Regions from separate parts of the Alteromonas sp. BL110 genome, predicted to be linked through region 2. Evidence: predicted binding sites of a transcription regulator. Region 2 holds the regulator's gene; the other holds the start of a gene.
The links. The regulator LexA, encoded in region 2, represses DNA repair genes until DNA is damaged. The targets are predictions, from matches to a motif close to TACTGTATNNNNATACAGTA.
Positions count from the first base shown of each region.

Region 1 (6,573 bases), 1.6 Mb from region 2:
GCTTTTTAACAGACATTCACCCTGATGATATTGTTCAACAGCTTGACCTTATCTTTAATGGTGAATGCGTGGTTGAAGAGCGCTTCTTACTTGAAGTCGAAGTTTATCGGCACGAAAAGCTCAAAAGTAACAACTCTGCCGTAAACGAAGTGGTGCTGCACCACGGTAAAGTTGCCCACATGATGGAATTTGAAATTTATATCGATGAGCAATTTGTATTTAGTCAGCGTAGCGATGGATTAATTGTCGCCACACCTACAGGCTCTACAGCTTACTCTTTATCCGCAGGCGGTCCCATCATCATGCCAACGCTAGATGCACTTACCTTGGTACCTATGTTTCCTCACACATTGAGCAGTCGTCCCATTGTTGTTGATGCAGACAGTCAGGTATCGATGAAAGTATCAAAGGTAAACAGTGACTCGTTACAAGTGAGCTGCGATAGCCACATTGTTCTACCTGTGTTACCCGGCGATGAAATCCGCATTAATAAGAGCGTAGATAAGCTTCATTTAGTTCACCCCAAGGGCTACAGCTATTTCAACGTACTTCGCAAAAAGTTGGGTTGGGGCAGTAAACTTTACTAGCCCCCCATTCATGTTATCTAATGTGCATTTATTACACTAGCCTGTAGCTTTTTCTTGAATGCTACAGGCTTGAAAAATAAAGATTTTTTAATCTCTTCATATTTTTCTATTAAAAACGCGTACTTATAAAAGTCTCAGATTTCGGCATACCCGTTGCAACCGTTGAACTAAGTTGTTGGCACAGGGTTAGCGAGACTTTGACCCTTTCGATGTTTTTCATCGTGCTGATTTATTTGCATTCAATAGGAGATATCATGAGTAACACCAATATCAAATTTACAGCCCCGGGAATGGACAACGATGCTGCTGCCAAAACAATTAAGGTATTGGATCAGCGATTGGTTGCACTATTAGATTTACAGTTAACCTTAAAGCACATTCACTGGAATGTGGTAGGTCCAAATTTTATTGGCGTGCATGAAATGCTAGACCCACAGGTAGATACAGTACGCGAAATGACCGACACCATTGCCGAACGTATTGCCACATTAGGCGGCGTACCTAAAGGCACACCTAAAGCAATTGTAGACGGTCGTAGCTGGAAAGATTATGAATTAGGTAAGGGTTTAGTACTTGACCACCTTAAAGCTTTAGATGCTGTGTATGATGGCGTTAACGGCGACCACAGAAAAGCGCTAGAACTTCTTGGCGAGATTGACCCAGTATCAGAAGATATGATCACCGGCCAGCTGGCAGACTTAGAACAATTTCAGTGGTTTGTCCGTGCGCACATTGAATCTGGAAGCGGTGAATTGCAGCAATAAGCGTTAATTATTGAATTTTAGATAGACACCTAACTATCTGTGAATTGATTAAAGTTAGGATTCTAAAGGAGAGCTTAGGCTCTCCTTTTTGCTGTTTGGTTTTAATAAACACAAGAGTAGAATAGCGTACTGGGCTACAAACCTATTTGCTATTAATATTTTATCTAACTTAGTACTGTATAAATTTCTGTAAAACACGCGACCGGTTTATTCTCTCTTTACCGAGTTACTAATAACCCCACTAACACACCAAACACAAACCACTGATTTAACAACATTTATTATTATACACCTTCATTTTAGCGTAATTTTTTCTCGACTTAACTTTACATGGCCAAAATACTGTATATATTATCAGTTACTGTATATATCATCATGTTCAACTTTTTCGAGTGTGGTTATGTTAGCGCATCTTTCTATTTCTAATTTTGCTGTTGTAAAACAATTATCGGTTCAACTGGAAAACGGGCTTACTGCAATAACCGGTGAAACCGGCGCAGGTAAATCAATCGCTATTGATGCGTTAAGCTTGTGCTTAGGTGAACGTGCCGACGCAAACGCCGTGCGTAAAGACAGTACGAAAGCTGAGATCATCGCACATTTTTCTTTGAGCGATAACACATTAGCTAAAGCCTTTCTCGATGAACATGAGCTCACCTCAGATGAGGATGAGAATAGCTGCTTTATTCGCAGAGTTATCTCTAAGGAAGGTCGTTCAAAAGCGTTTATCAATGGTATTCCCGCTTCACTTCAGCAGTTGAAAGGCTTAGGCAAGTATTTGTTGGCCATTCATGGTCAAAACACCCATCTTCAACTGTTGAAAGAAGATTACCAAAGAGAACTGGTTGATGGCTACGCTAAGCATGATGAATTGTTAACGCAAGTTACAGAAACTTACTCAATTTGGCGTGATAAACAACGCACACTAAAGGCACTTCAAGAGCAAGCTCAACAGCGTGAAGATAGAATTCAGCTGTTAACCTATCAGGTTCAAGAACTTGATGAGTTTGCTATTGAAGAGGGCGAGTTCGAAGAGTTAGAAATAGAACACAAGCGATTGAGCAATGGTCAAAGTCTTTTAGAACAAGCGCAGACTAGTGTGTACAACCTATATGAGAGCGACGAAGGCAACGCATTATCAGTGATTCAAAGCAGCATTGAGCGCTTAGGTGAATTAGAAGCCCACGATGCAAGCTTAACGCCTATGATAGCGTTATTAAACGACGCAGCAATTCAAGTAGAAGAAGCTGCGGGGGAGCTGCGTAGCTACTGCGATCAGTTAGAGATCGATCCGTTTCGCCTTCAGCAAGTTGAGGCGCGCTATGCTAAGGCGATGGAACTTGCGCGCAAACACAATGTGATGCCAGAAGGGCTATATCAATACCATCAAGAATTAGCTGCCGAATTCAATTCATTATCTGAACAAGAAACGCTGTTAGGGACACTTGAAGGTGAAGTAGAAGAAGCGAGAGCAACGTACCTAACTGCGACCAAAGGGTTGTCTGAAAGTAGGCAACGTGCTGCAGGTAAGTTAAGTAGAGATATTGAAGCTCAGATACGTCAAATGAATATGCCTCATGCAAAAGTAGACATTCAAATTCAGTACGATGAGCTTAAGAAGCCAGTTAGTACAGGTCTTGATACTGTCGAATTCAAAGTATCTACCAACCCTGGACAGGATGCAGACAAGTTAGAAAAAGTGGTGTCTGGTGGTGAACTGTCGCGTATAGGGCTAGCTATCCAGGTAATTGCAAGTGACAACCACGCCACGCCCACCATGATTTTCGATGAGGTAGATACGGGTATCAGCGGGCCAACTGCGTCTATCGTTGGTGGCCTATTACGCAAATTGGGCAAGCAGTCACAAGTTATGTGTGTAACGCATTTACCACAAGTAGCTGCGCAGGCGCATAACCAGCTTTTCGTCACTAAGCTTACTGATGGGGAGAGCACAGAAACGCAAATGCTACCGCTTACTAAGCAAGACCGTATTGATGAGCTAGCGAGATTGCTAGCTGGTGACAAAGTAACCAAATCGGCCTTAGCAAATGCAAAAGAACTGCTTAAAAGCGCAGCATCGAACTAAAATGCAGTTGATTGGTCATAGTTGTCAATGTAGCATGCCTTCGCGCTTGCAATAAAACAGTCTCGAAATTCGCCTTCGCGAATTTTGTTGGCACTAACAAAGGCAATAGTGGACAAATTAACGCATGAAGTTGCAACACCTATTAGTAATTCTTGGTATCTCACTTACATCAACCGCTTGTTCGAACTGGATATATCGGATCGACGTTCCTCAAGGAAATTTCCTTGATCAAAGAGACGTAGAAAAGCTTCGCGTTGGAATGACAAAAGAACAGGTTATTTATGTATTAGGTAATCCTGTTGTTCAAGACTCGTTCGACGATGACACTTGGTACTACGTTTACGATATGAAACGCGGTATGGAAAAGCGTGGTAAAGATTTTCAAAAGCGAATGGTGATAAACTTCGTAGATAACAAAGTCACCACGGTTGAAGGTGACTTCGAGTTATCTGAAGACTTCAACACCCCGCTTGATAACTAATCATATTTAAAAAGGTAGCGTCTTGACGCTACCTTTTTAGTTTCTAATACCCTTGGTAACAACGCCTATTTTTCGAGTTACATCACTTACCTGATTGAGGCCTATATGGAACACAGTTTTTGGCATAGTAAATGGCAAAAGAACGAAATTGGATTTCATGAAACCGAAGGCAACGCGCTTCTCGTTAAGTATGCGTCTTTTCTGCTTGACGACGAAAGCGCTAACTCGGCTTTGAAACGTATATTTGTTCCGCTATGTGGGAAAACCCGTGACATCGGCTGGTTGCTTTCTCAAGGTTGTGAGGTGGTAGGTGCTGAACTGAGTGAAGTGGCTATCATACAGCTATTTGAAGAGCTTGGTGCCGAGCCTAACGTTACTACCACTGCAAAGGGTAAGGCTTACACCAAAGACGGCTTAACCGTATTCGTGGGCGATATTTTTAAACTCACATCAAGCGACCTTGGTAATGTTTCGGGGGTTTACGATAGAGCAGCTTTGGTTGCATTGCCTAGCCCCCTTCGCGAGCAATACGCTGCACACCTAATTGCTATTACTCAATGCGCGCCTCAGCTAATTATTTCATTCGAGTATGACCAGAATGAAATGGCTGGCCCTCCATTTAGCGTAAACGAGAAAACCGTTGATTTACTTTACTCTGGCGACTACCACATTAAAAGGTTAGAGCGTTCAATGCTTAAAGGCGGCTTAAAAGGCAAAGTAGACGCCGATAACTTGGTATTTGCACTAACAGCAAAGTAGGCCTTATTGCTGCCTTCCGTTGCAGGTATATAGCCTCTGAACCAAGCAATCACTTCGAATTCAAATGGCAAATTCGGTTGCCCCCTTCTGCTTGCATTGCCAATAATGTTGCTAAAGGCAGCGTCTATAGTCCTAGCAATGCCTCGACCCCAAACAGTATCGCACCTATTAAACCACCGACGATGGTGCCATTAATTCGCACTTTTTGAAGGTCACGACCGATATTTAGCTCTACCTGCTCCGCCATCTCGCGCTCATCCCAACTATTAATTGTGTCGCGTATGTGACGGGTTAGAAATTCAGCCAATTCTGGCGCCATGTATTTCGCCGCTTCACCAATATGCTTATTAAACGCTTTTGCTAACTCACTGTCCTGCGTTAACGTTGTGCCCAAATCTTTCATAAGGCCAGACACCTTTGTTTCTGCCTTGCCATTTTGCTCTTCAAGCGACCTTAAAAGCCATTGATGGAATTTGGCCCATGACTGCTGAACATAGGTATTTAATGCCGGGTCATTGATGATTTTTTCGCGATAGCTGTTTACCTTTTTTTCCATTAATGGGCTGTGCTGTAATTCGTACAAGAATTCGTGAACCTGCTCATCAAAGGCATGGCGAATGGGGTGATGCTCATCTTCGTATATATCTTCTAAAATACTAGAAACCGCTTTAACAGCAATGAGTGCACCCTGTTCGCTTAGCCAGCTAGACGGCAATAGTTTTTCGATGCGGCTGTACTCAGTTTTTAACCAAACAACTAACGTATCTGCTATATAAATCTGAGTTTCTGGCTCTGCAAGCAGTTTGGCTAATTTCCCTAATACCCTATCAAGGACAACTTGGTGTTGGCGCTCTTTCGTCACAGCGCTTAGCGAGGTTGCCATCAGCTGCCTAAGGTCTAGTTGGTTAATACCCTTCTGCACTGTTTTAGCGATAAAAGCTTTTACTGGTTTGTCATCAAGCACACGCAAAACGCCTGCAAAAGCGTCACATAGAAAACGGCTCAATCGACTAGCGTTTCTGTCTTGAGACAACCACCTTCCCGCTCCTTTAGCGGGGTCGCTGTCCCGAATTAGCTTTTCAATTGCTTCTGGGTGAAAGAATTTTTCTTTAACAAACAGTGATAAATTGTTGGCAATGACCGATTTATTGCTTGCCACTATATTAGTATGGGGAATGGGATACTGGGCTGGTATTGGCTTAAACAACGCAGTTACAGCAAACCAGTCAGCCAGACCACCGATGAGCGCGGCCTCACTCGCCATCTTTATAAGCCCTAACCACCACGCATCCTGTAAGCTTGGGTAAAACTTGGGCAGTAATACCGTAAAGACAAATACACTTGCGGCAAAAACCAAACAGGCTAACGCAAGTCTTTTGGCTTGGTTTAGCTGTGCATATTTGTCCGTCATAAACTACTCCGCTTAAATTATTTGTTTACCATCTTGGTCCATAAGTGGCGCCCAGTCTTCTTTAGCAAAAGGACCTTATGTCCATTCAGGTACGCTCTTCACCATTGCCTAACAGGGTCCACATAGCTTCAATGTGTCGTTCGCGTTGCCAGTATCGACCTTATCTTCTTTTAGCCCAGAAAGTAAAAAATGTTTTTTCATATTCAGGTTTCGGAATGCAAACAATAGGCCTATTCACCCAAATAGAGTGCTTCAACATCAATTCAAAGCCAAGCACCTAAATAGGCTCAACTCTCAACCTGTACGCAGTGGACACACACTCGCTTTTCTACAAACCAATCACGTCTCACCTGTACAGCGCGGACACACACACGCTTTTCTACAAACTAATCACGTCGCACCTGTACAGCGCGGACACACACACGCTTTTCTACAAACTAATCACGTCGCACCTGTACAGCGCGGACACACACACGCTTTTCTAC
Region 1 is NZ_CP031967.1:240,460-247,032, forward strand. Features, by position in the region: gene nadK (NAD(+) kinase) at 1-587, shown strand, start outside; gene dps (DNA starvation/stationary phase protection protein Dps) at 842-1,351, shown strand; gene recN (DNA repair protein RecN) at 1,752-3,437, shown strand; gene D1814_RS01055 (outer membrane protein assembly factor BamE) at 3,562-3,918, shown strand; gene tmpT (thiopurine S-methyltransferase) at 4,024-4,677, shown strand; gene D1814_RS01065 (DUF445 domain-containing protein) at 4,802-6,088, opposite strand.
Region 1: the regulator LexA is predicted to act here: its motif matches at 1,692-1,711, upstream of recN (DNA repair protein RecN).

Region 2 (6,573 bases):
TGCAGCAATCTCAGTGATATAGGTTTGAGCCCGCTCCTTTGCTTTTTCATGAGTGACTTTTTTGCTTCTCGACTCTTCGGCGATGGCGCGGCGTACCGCATCTGAACCCAATACACTGTTGTTGAGTTCTTGACGCTCTAACAGGGTAGGGCCCGTCATGCTTTGTCGTTTACGCTGAAAGTGAGTACTTGCTACGCGTACGAGCTTGTGAGCAATGCTTTGATCGCTACCATGTTGATTTGACATGGCCCGTGCAGAGACAGCTTTAGAATAATTAATAAAGTTATCTCGGCCTAAAAATAGCACGATGAAAAGCTTGCGTAGCCAGCTCGGAGCAGCTTTATCAGCAATTAAGTCACTTAAACCCGGGTTGCCGCGCCCTGGGGCTCGGCCCCAGGTCACATAAACAGGAACTACTTGTAGATCGAGGTTTTCATGGTCTCGATGCAAGTGGAAAAGATCAGTGAAGACCTCTTCAATTCCCGTATCTTTGGCTGATGAGCGAAAAAGAGGCTGAGTTTTACGTAAAAACAGAGTAGATGAGTACTCTCGACCTGCCAGTGTCAGCGTGTCTGTTGGGCTCGGTAGCCCTAGGAATTTAGTCGACATTCTCAGCGCAAGCTGATCTGTCACTGAGTTAGTGGGAAGTAGATAAACAATAGGCTTGCTTTTATCTATTCCTAATTCGGTTTCAACGTTTACTGGAATACTGTGGGCTTTAACCAGTAACTTAACAGGATAATGAAATACCGACAAAAGGGCTTTTCGCATCCACGACATGAACTATGTAATCCTATGAAATAAAAACGGGTGAAGTGTAACACAAACGCATCACAATCTCGCGACGGGCCAATTTTATTGATTTGCTTGCTGTACTGACTCCCTACTTACCAGTAAGTTCAAGAAGCTGAAAAGCATCTGTGTCTTTAAGCCTTGTGTAGCACTATTTATGGTAAGGCTCACTGAGACTGTTGGCAATCCAACATTTATTATATTGCTATAAGTGGTGACTATTACTATTTTTATAAAGATTAACGAATATGAGCATGTTGTAGTGGATGATCAAAACCGATTAAAGACGATTGATGACTTTTTGCTCAGCAATGAGGTGCCGTTGGATCTTGACGACCTTATGGTTGTGCTAGCGGGGGCATATAAGGTGCCTATCGCGCTAATAGGAATAGTTGGTGAATTTGAAGAAACATTCAAAGCGCGATATGGAACTACACTTTCTAAAGTGAGCCGTGAGCATGCGTTTTGTAGTCATGTTGTGGAAGAACGCGAACAAGTTGTGGTTAACAATGCACATGAAGACCCCAGGTTTAAAGATAATCCACTAGTGACGGGTGAGCCGCACATCTGCTTTTATGCAGGAACTCCCATTGAAATCAATGAGCAGATTATTGGCGCGGTATGTCTAATCGATACTGTACCTCGTGAAATCGATGCTAAACATTTAGAAGTCCTAAACAGGATTGGCGCGCTTGTTAGCCAGCATATTTCTCTTTCTAAAGAGCATGAAGCACTTAAGCGTGAACATGGTTTAATTGAAAAGTCCCCTATAGTGTTGGCGACTTGGCGCAATACTACGTCACTACGGCTAGTTCATATTTCTCAAAACAGTGAGCGTGTATTGGGTATATCGGCACAAGACTTACTCAGCGGCGCTGTCGAGCTTGGCGATGTCCTAACTCAAGAAGCTGAAAGCGACTTTACTTTTGCTATGCAGGCGCACATAGAAGGTGTGGAAACCCATTCATGCCGCCTTCAAATAGCCACCCCTACGCGGACTATTTGGGTAAGTATGATTTCTACGGCGAGCTTTCGGGAGGACGGGATGCTGTATTCAGTGCAAGCCTTTCTTTTCGATACCAGCGATCAAAAATATGTTGAAGACAAACTGCACAAAACGAATCAACGCATGCGACTGCTATTGGAAGCCTCCGAGTTGGGAACATGGGATTGGAATTTGGCCGCTGATGTAAACCAAGTCAACAAACGTTGGTGTGATATCGTCGGTCTTGAATATGAGTACTATGACACCAGCTCTCGCTTTTTCAGGCAGTTAATTCACCCTGCGGACTATGTAAAAGTAGAAAAGCAATTAAACGAACACATTACAGGTGAGAGCAAGGTTTTCAATACCACTTTTCGCATGAAACATACTAACGGCTCGTGGATTTGGGTTGAAACCTACGGGAAAACTGTCGAATTTGACGTCGCGGGTAAGGCTATTCGCGTTGCTGGCATTCATCGCGACATTACGCAGAGAATGGAAAGTGAACTTCATGAGATAAAGAAAACCCAGCTACTTCAGTTTATCAATAAGACCCGTGCCTCTTACCTTCAGAACAACGATTTAACCATGGCCTGCCAAACAGTATTGCCTGAGCTTATTGATATTTCAGATAGTCAGTTTGCTTTCATAGGGCAAATGAAAGGCGAAGGTGATGCCTCGAAGCTGTTTATTCATGCCATTTCTGAAATAGTGTGGGACAGCAGCAGCTTTACGCAATACAACGAGTATAAAAAGCGAAACTTGTATTTCAGTAGCTTTGATAATCTTTTCGGTACCACAATATTAACCGGAGAGGTAACGATAAGTAATACCTCAGGGAGTCATCCAAACTCAAAAGGGGTGCCACAGGGACATCCTCGTATTAGTCGATTTTTAGGGCTGCCTATAAAGGTCAAAGATAGAGTGGTGGGCATGATTGGCTTAGCCAATAAATTTGAGCCCTACACGGTGGAAGATGCGAAATTTATACAGCCTTTATTAGATGCATTAGCAGGTCTTTTCTATGCGGTAGAATTAGAAGAAGCTCGTGCTGTTGCAGAAGAAAAGCTTCGACAACTAGCTATGACTGACTCATTGACTGGCTTATATAACCGTAGAGCATTTATTGATGAATGCATCGCATTTTCAAAACAGCATTTTAGCGCATGCGTTGCTATTGTTGATATTGATTACTTTAAGAAGGTAAACGACACCTATGGACATGATGCGGGTGACCAAGCGCTTATTACAGTTGCAAGGAAAATAGCTAAACAAAACAACGCACCCAATGTGGTGGCCAGGCTTGGAGGTGAAGAGTTTGCTATCGTGAGGTTGGGTAAAAATAAGCAAGAAATTAACACACAGCTAGAAGCGCTTCGTATAGCTGTTGAAGAAAGCGTTGTTACCTACAAAACCGACACAATTAAGCTTTCAATTAGTATTGGTGCAACCTTTATAGATAACACCTATGGCGCAGATTTTAGCGCGCTTTTATCGACGGCAGACAAATGCCTTTACAAAGCGAAAGAGCAAGGCCGAAATCAAGTAGTATGGGAGGAGGAGTCACAATAAGTTTTGTCATCTGATTTGCGAAGTCGGGCGAAGCTAAGCCCCACAATCGTATCAATAAATTGCATGCGTTACCGCGAAAACAGCGAAGAAAAGTTGAAGCTAAGAATAGGTAGCCCAGATATAACTCTTCTTGCGAAATAAGAGCACTGCAATTACTTTATACGCTTGCGTATGGCAAAAGACGTGGCAAGTGCTTGTTATTTGTTTTTAGGTGTATATACTTACAGGAACTGTATGAACAGACAGGTCTTTTATGCGCCCACTCACAGCTCGACAAACTGAAGTTTTAGAACTTATCAAAACAACCATGCAAGAAACGGGGATGCCGCCAACGCGTGCGGAAATTGCTCGTCAACTTGGTTTTCGTTCTGCCAACGCAGCAGAAGAACATTTGAAAGCCTTGGCGCGTAAAGGCGTAATCGAAATCCTGCCTGGTACCTCCCGTGGTATTAAGCTCAATATCCCTCTTGAGGATAATGCACCAGAAGAAGAAGGTTTGCCGCTCATCGGGCGCGTGGCTGCGGGTGAGCCAATTTTGGCGCAAGAGCATGTAGAATCCCACTACAAGGTCGATCCTGCTTTGTTTCAGCCTCAGGCCGACTTTTTACTTCGTGTGAATGGTATGAGTATGAAAGACATTGGTATTTTAGATGGCGACCTTCTTGCCGTGCATCGCACCACTGATGTTCACAACGGCCAGGTAGTTGTAGCGCGGGTGGATGAAGACGTTACGGTTAAGCGTTTAGAGAAACGCGGTCGTGAGGTCTTACTTCATGCCGAAAACGAAGAGTTTTCGCCAATTAAAGTAGACCTTGCCAATGAGCCTTTTGCGATAGAAGGTATTGCTGTGGGTGTTATAAGAAACGCCGACTGGATGTAAGGTTTTGGCATGTTCAACTGAAAGCGGCGTAATAGCCGCTTTTTTTATGCCTTTTAATGGTACATTTTAGCCAGTTTTCTTATGTTAGCCTCTGTTAGTAAGGTTCAAGACTATAGCATTTGAGATAACTTTTATGTAAAAGGTAAGCGCTATTTAGTCTCTGAATGAAACGTTTAAAACGTATCTATTATTTGAAAGTTTGTTTGAAAAACACATTCAATGATGTGTTAGCTGTTGATTTTATGACCAAATAAAGCTTCATCCTTATCAACATCCCGTTCAAAATGCGCGTTTGATTTCTTAACCGCCGCCAGCACGCCTCATACCTACTCTACAGAATTTGTAACGTAAGCCTGCCACATGAAATGGTTAAAAATTAACCTTTTCATTAAATTTTTAATAGAAAAGACTAGACGGCACGGCATTATTGCGCAATTCTTATACAGAGATTAACAAAATAATAACAATGACTCTAAATTTGTTTTACAAGTTGAGGTGATGGGTCAATCGTTCGCAAACCATTTGGTAGGGCATCGCGCAAAATTATCAGCGTTTTTGGTCTTGCTATTACGGAGGTGCTGAGTGAAACAACTAACGACCGTTTTCGCAAAATGGTGTTCAACAATACCGTTTTTGCTTTTTTCCCCGTTGCTTCTTGCGCAAGAAGTTAGTGAAGAAGCCTCTTCACTTAATCTAAGACGCGGTGCTACCGACATCAGCGGGCAGGTTTATGACCTGCATATGCTGATGTTCTTTATTTGTGTAGGGATCGCGGTCGTCGTGTTTGGGGTTATGTTTGCGTCAATGTATCTGCATCGGAAGTCTCGCGGCGCTAAGCCTGCCAATTTTCATGAGAATGTGAAGGTTGAAATAGCGTGGACCGTTATCCCTTTTCTTATTCTTATCTTTATGGCTGTGCCTGCAGCGAACACGCTTATTGCAATGGAAGACACGTCTGAGCCTGACATGACAGTGTTAGTCACAGGCTCTCAGTGGAAGTGGCACTACAAGTACATGGATAGCGACGTCGAATTTTACTCTCTGCTAGCTACTCAGCGCGAGCAAATAGAAAATAAGTTTCAGAAAACCGACAACTACTTACTAGAAGTTGACCGCCCGTTAGTTATTCCAACTGGTAAGAAAGTACGTTTTCTCATTACTTCAGATGACGTTATTCATTCGTGGTGGGTTCCTGACTTTGCCGTGAAAAAAGATGCCAACCCAGGCTTTATTAATGAGTCTTGGGCCAAGGTCAATGAACCTGGCGTTTATCGCGGTCAATGCGCAGAGCTATGTGGTAAAGACCATGGCTACATGCCAGTAGTGGTTATCGCTAAAGAGCCCGCTGAGTTTGATAAATGGATGGGCGAACAAGAAGAAATTGTGCGTAAAGCGAAAGAAGAAGAGCAGCGCCTACTTTCAATGAATATGTCGATGGATGAATTAATGAAAGAAGGCGAGCGCGTTTACAACGCCACGTGTGCAGCGTGCCATATGCCAAATGGTGAGGGGCTACCGGGCGTATTCCCAGCACTTAAAGGTAGCAAGATGGCGTTAGAAGATCAGCAAGGTCACATCGACATTGTCCTACATGGTAAGGCGGGTACAGCTATGCAGGCGTTTAGCAAAATGCTGAGCCTTAAAGAAATTGCTGCGGTTGTCACTTACGAGCGCAATGCGTGGGGCAATAACACTGGCGATATGGTTCAAGCCAAAGACGTTAATGCAGTGGCAAACGGAAACTAGGAGCAGACAAATGAGCAAAGCAACTGAAGTTATTTCGCCAGATACCTCTGCGACTCACATTGGTCAAGTAAATGGTGGTCACTCACAGGGCGATCATCTACATGATGATCATGAACACCACGACCATATTCCTAAAGGAATAACGCGCTGGCTGTTTACCACTAACCATAAAGACATAGGCACACTCTATCTGTGGTTTGCCTTTATTATGTTTTTAGTTGGTGGCGCGATGGCCATGGTGATCCGTGCTGAACTGTTTCAACCCGGTTTACAAATTGTTGAGCCAAACTTTTTTAATCAAATGACCACGGTACACGGACTCATCATGGTATTTGGTGCTGTTATGCCTGCTTTTACTGGGCTCGCGAACTGGCTTATTCCAATGATGATCGGCGCCCCAGATATGGCGTTACCGCGCATGAATAACTGGAGCTTCTGGATTCTACCTGGCGCCTTTTTGATTCTGCTTAGCTCGCTATTTATGGAAGGTGGCGGCCCTGCCTTCGGTTGGACATTCTACGCGCCGCTCTCAACGACCTATAGTGGAGATTCAACGGCCCTTTTCGTGTTCTCTGTTCACATTATGGGTATTTCATCC
Region 2 is NZ_CP031967.1:1,819,690-1,826,262, forward strand. Features, by position in the region: gene plsB (glycerol-3-phosphate 1-O-acyltransferase PlsB) at 1-780, opposite strand, end outside; gene D1814_RS07930 (sensor domain-containing diguanylate cyclase) at 1,055-3,349, shown strand; gene lexA (transcriptional repressor LexA) at 3,603-4,229, shown strand; gene coxB (cytochrome c oxidase subunit II) at 4,812-5,975, shown strand; gene ctaD (cytochrome c oxidase subunit I) at 5,986-6,573, shown strand, end outside.